Regions from separate parts of the Microbacterium sp. MMO-10 genome, predicted to be linked through region 1. Evidence: riboswitches for the same ligand, from Rfam matches in the RefSeq annotation. Region 1 holds a riboswitch; the other holds the start of a gene.
What was found. A riboswitch is a leader RNA that binds a small molecule or an ion and turns the genes downstream of it on or off. The one in region 1 is predicted to bind FMN.
Positions count from the first base shown of each region.

Region 1 (2,377 bases):
GATGCCTGAGGTGCAGGGGCTGGTCGACTTCCTCGGCGAGCGCGCGGTCGGCCTGACGATCACGCGCGCGTCGGTATCGGCCATCTCGGCGCTCAAGACCTATGACCCGCCGGTCACCGCGCTGCCCGGATCCACGATCCGCGGCGCGACGAGGCGCGGGAAGTTCCTGGATCTGACGCTGCGGAGCGAAGCCGAGCCGCGCCTGCACCTCGTGTTCCACCTCGCGAAGGCCGGATGGCTGCGCTGGTACGACGCGCTTCCCACGACGCTGATCCGGCCGGGCAAGTCGCCGATCGCCCTGCGGATCGCGTTCGACGACGGCAGCGGATTCGACCTCACCGAGGCCGGCACCAAGAAGTCGCTGGCGGTGTACGTCGTCCGCGATCCCGACGACGTGCCGGGAATCGCGCGGCTCGGACCCGATCCCCTCGACCCCGCGTTCACCCGGGGGGCGTTCGCGGCGCTGCTCACGGGCCGGCGCACGCAGATCAAGGGGCTGCTGCGCGACCAGGCCGTCATCGGCGGGATCGGCAACGCCTACTCGGACGAGATCCTGCACGCGGCCCGGATGTCGCCCTACGCACCCGCCGGCGGACTCGACGAGGACGACGTGACCCGGCTGTACGACGCGATGCAGACCACCTTGCGCGAAGCGGTGGCGGCCGCGAGCGGCAAGCCCCCCGCCGACCTGAAGGACGCGAAGCGGCGCGGCATGCAGGTGCACGCCCGCCGCGGCGAGCCCTGCCCGGTCTGCGGCGACACCGTGCGCAGCGTGTTCTTCGCCGACCGCTCCCTGGAGTACTGCCCGACGTGTCAGACCGGCGGCAAGGTGCTGGCCGACCGCCGGCTGTCCCGGCTGCTCAAGTGACCTCGGCCCGACATGAGCAGTCACAGACGCATCCATCGGAATGAAACCGGCATCCGCGCGTTGACTAAGCTGAGAGCAACACAACGTGCTCCGGGGTCGGTGAGAATCCGAACCGGCGGTGACAGTCCGCGAACCGAGGATCCGATACGGATCCGAGGCCGATCCGGTGGAATTCCGGGACCGACGGTGATGCGAGCGAAGGCTTGCGAGTCCGGATGAGAGGCAGCACGCACGATCGTCGTGCGCCCGCCCCCGGCATCTGGACCAGGACGAAGAAGGCGACATGACGGCGACAGCGGCGGAGCGGGCGGCGATGACCCATGCGCTCGAGATCGCCCGCCGCGGGCCCCGGGGGCTGAACCCCCAGGTCGGCGCCGTCATCCTCTCCCCCGCAGGCGACGTGCTCGCCGAGGGCTGGCACCGCGGCGCGGGAACCCCGCACGCCGAGGTCGACGCGCTCTCGAAGCTCACCCCGGACCAGTTGCGCGGCGCGACCGCCGTGGTCACGCTCGAGCCGTGCAACCACACCGGGCGCACCGGCCCCTGCGCGCAGGCGCTCATCGACGCCGGCGTGGCGCGCGTGCTCTACGCACTGGACGACCCTGGGGCGGTCTCCGGCGGAGGCGCGGAGCGGATGCGCGCCGCGGGGATCGACGTCGTGGCCGGCGAGCAGGCCGCGTCCGCGCACGCCCTGATCGACGACTGGCTGACGGTGCAGCGGCTGGGCCGACCGCACATCACCGTGAAGTGGGCGCAGAGCCTGGACGGCCGCGCCGCCGCCGCAGACGGATCGAGTCAGTGGATCACCGGTCCCGAGGCGCGGGCCGACGTGCACCGCCGTCGTGCCGCTGCGGACGCGATCGTGGTCGGCACGGGGACGGTGCTCGCGGACGACCCCGCTCTCACCGCGCGCGACGGCGCCGCACTGCATCCCCACCAGCCGGTTCCCGTGGTGATCGGCGCACGGGAGACCCCGTCGGACGCCGCCGTGCGACGGCATCCGCAGGCGCCGCTCTTCTACCCCGGCCACGACCTCGACGGCGTCCTCGCGGACCTCCGGGATCGCGGGATCCAGCGCGTGTTCATCGAGGGCGGCCCCACGCTCGCCAGCGCTTTCCTCGCGGCCGGCCTCGCCGACGAGGTCCTGGCGTATGTGGCCCCTGTGCTGCTCGGCGGTCCGAAGCTCGCACTCGGCGACATCGGCGTGACCACGATCGATGAGGCCCGGCGCCTGATCGTCGACCGGTGGCTGCCGCTCGGGGCGGATCTGCTGGCGGTCGCCCGTCCGGCCGGTGCCGCGGAGGACACGGCCGGGTCGACCCTCCCCGCAGACGAGTACATCTCCCGGAACGAAGGAGCTGCCTGATGTTCACCGGAATCATCGAGGAGATCGGCGAGATCACCGCGATCGCGCCCGCGGGCGACGGTTGGCGGCTGACCGTGCGTGCGCCGAAGGCCGCGTCCGACGCGGTGCACGGCGAGTCGATCGCCGTGAGCGGCGTGTGCCTG
Region 1 covers NZ_JBBCSV010000002.1:10,153-12,529, reverse strand. The annotation lists gene WFJ17_RS04595 (Fpg/Nei family DNA glycosylase) at 1-868, shown strand, start outside; FMN riboswitch at 951-1,100, shown strand; gene ribD (bifunctional diaminohydroxyphosphoribosylaminopyrimidine deaminase/5-amino-6-(5-phosphoribosylamino)uracil reductase RibD) at 1,152-2,234, shown strand; gene WFJ17_RS04585 (riboflavin synthase) at 2,234-2,377, shown strand, end outside.

Region 2 (2,377 bases), 410 kb from region 1:
CGCGGACGGGGGCCCCGGAGTCCCCGCGGACGACCGGGAGCGCATCTTCGAGCACGGCTACTCCACCAAGCCGAGCGACCGCACGGGGCGCGGCGTCGGACTGGCCCTCGTCCGCGACATCGTGACCGCCGCCGGCGGGAGGGTCGAGCTGTCCGCAGACCCGACCGCGTTCCGTGTCACGCTGCCGGGTGCGCCGTCGGAGAGGAGATCCGGATGATCGGCGTCCTGCTCGTCGACGACGATCCGCTCACGCTCGAGCTGCACGCGGCGTACCTCGCACGGCTCGACGGCTTCGAGGTCGTCGGCGAGTGCACCGGCGTCCGCGCCGCGCTCAGCGCGCTGACCACGGAGGCGGAGCGGATCGACCTGGTGCTGCTGGACCTCACGATGCCGGACGGATCCGGCATCGACGTCCTGCGGCGCATCCGCGGAGCCGGGAGCGCGATCGACGTGATCGCGGTGACGAGTGTCCGCGATGTCGAGGCTGTGCGGCGGATGTCGGCGCTCGGCGTCGCCCAGTATCTGCTCAAGCCGTTCCCGTTCGCCGTCTTCCGCGAACGCCTGCTGCAGTACCGCGACCGGCACGAGCGCGCGATCGCCCTCGCCGGAGCCGCCAGCCAGGAGGAGATCGATGCCCTGATCGGCGGGCCGACGACCGGGACGATCGCCCTCCCGAAGGGACTCGCGGTCGAGACGCTGCAGACGGTGACCGCCGTGCTGCGCGCCCACGGCGACCTCTCGGCGGCGGAGGCCGCACCCCTCGTGGGCGTCTCGCGGGTCACCGCGCGACGCTACCTGGAGCACCTCGTCGCCCAGCAGATCGCGATCCGCGCCCCGCGCTACGGGGCGCCGGGACGTCCGGAGACCGCGTACCGCCTGGCCGGAACGGGAACGGCTTCACACTGACCGCCCCGCCCGTCGCCGTGGTCGGCGCGCCCTCACCGCGGTGATAGCGTCGTCCTGTCCTCAGGGCGGGGTGAGAGTCCCCACCGGCGGTGTCGCGGCATGGTCCGCGCGAGCCCGCGAACGGTCCCCATGGTGGGGACCGCCGATCCGGTGCGATTCCGGAGCCGACGGTCACAGTCCGGATGAGAGAGGACAGAAGGAGCAGTCCACCATGCCCAGAATCGCCATCGTCGCCGCGCAGTGGCACGCCGAGATCGTCGAACAGGCCGTTTCCGCCTTCATCGAGCGCCTCGCCGAGCTCGGCATCGACCAGGTCGACGTGTTCCGCGTTCCCGGGGCGTTCGAGATCCCGCTGCACGCGCAGCGCCTCGCCCGCACCGGTCGCTACGACGCCATCGCCACGAGCGCCCTCGTCGTGGACGGCGGCATCTACCGGCACGACTTCGTCGCCGGATCCGTCGTCGACGCGCTCATGCGCGTGCAGCTCAGCACCGACGTCCCGGTGTTCTCCGCGGTGCTCACCCCGCATCACTTCCACGAGCACGACGAGCACCAGGACTACTTCCGCTGGCACTTCTCCGTGAAGGGCCGGGAGCTCGCCGAGGCCGTGTCGGCCACCGTGCAGAGCCTCGCCGCGATCGGCTGACCGACTCACGAGGCCTGGCTCAGGCACGCCCGCCGTCGCCGAGGGCGGATCTCAGCGCGGCAGGCGTCCCTCGTGCAGGACGGCGTCGGGGTCGGCGCTCGCCCGCACCGCCCGGAGCCGATCGAGGTCGGACTCCGTGGCGCACCGCTCGAGCGTCTGCCCCGGCGTGAGGAACGTCGGCACCGTCCGATCGGCGACGGCCGGCGCGAGCAGGTCGACCAGCCCCACGATGCTCGCATCGCCGGGCCCGGTCGGCGCCCCGGGGAAGTCCGGCACGAGCGCGTGCAGGAGCCACGAGGCGGAGGCGAGCGAGGCGAACCCGGATCGTCGCGGTGCGTCGAGCGCTCCGCCCAGCATCCTCAGGTCGATCCCGACGATCGGCGCCTGCTCGGGCGCCTGACGGAACTCCGCCAGGGCCTCGATCGTCGCGTCGTCCAGGCGATCGAGCGCGACGGAGGCGCCCCGGCCCGCGGTCGGCTCGGTCGGCTCCCCCGAGGCCGCGGCGAGGGCGGCGAGCGAGGTCGGGCCTGTGGTCTCCCGCTGCACGGCGCCTGAACGACGGACGCCGTCGAGCAGCGCGTCGGCCGCGCCGTCGGCGGACAGCGCCTGGACGGTCAGGAAGCTCTTGCCGCGGATCGCCTCGGGCAGCATCGGGACGTCCGGCATCCGCATCGAGTTCACGAACACGTTGAGCGTCGCGGGCGCCACCGCGGCGAGATCCCGCACGGCGCGGATCACGGCGGCGGTGTCCGCCGCGTCGAAGGTCAGCGCGGCGCCCCACTGCGCCGGGGCGCGGACGAGGTCGATCTCGAGCGCGGTGACGAT
Region 2 covers NZ_JBBCSV010000002.1:419,637-422,013, reverse strand. The annotation lists gene WFJ17_RS06370 (sensor histidine kinase) at 1-217, shown strand, start outside; gene WFJ17_RS06365 (response regulator) at 214-906, shown strand; FMN riboswitch at 959-1,104, shown strand; partial or broken gene WFJ17_RS06360 (6,7-dimethyl-8-ribityllumazine synthase) at 1,112-1,552, shown strand; gene WFJ17_RS06355 (FAD-binding oxidoreductase) at 1,604-2,377, opposite strand, start outside.
Region 2: another riboswitch for FMN. It lies ahead of WFJ17_RS06360 (6,7-dimethyl-8-ribityllumazine synthase); the one in region 1 lies ahead of ribD (bifunctional diaminohydroxyphosphoribosylaminopyrimidine deaminase/5-amino-6-(5-phosphoribosylamino)uracil reductase RibD).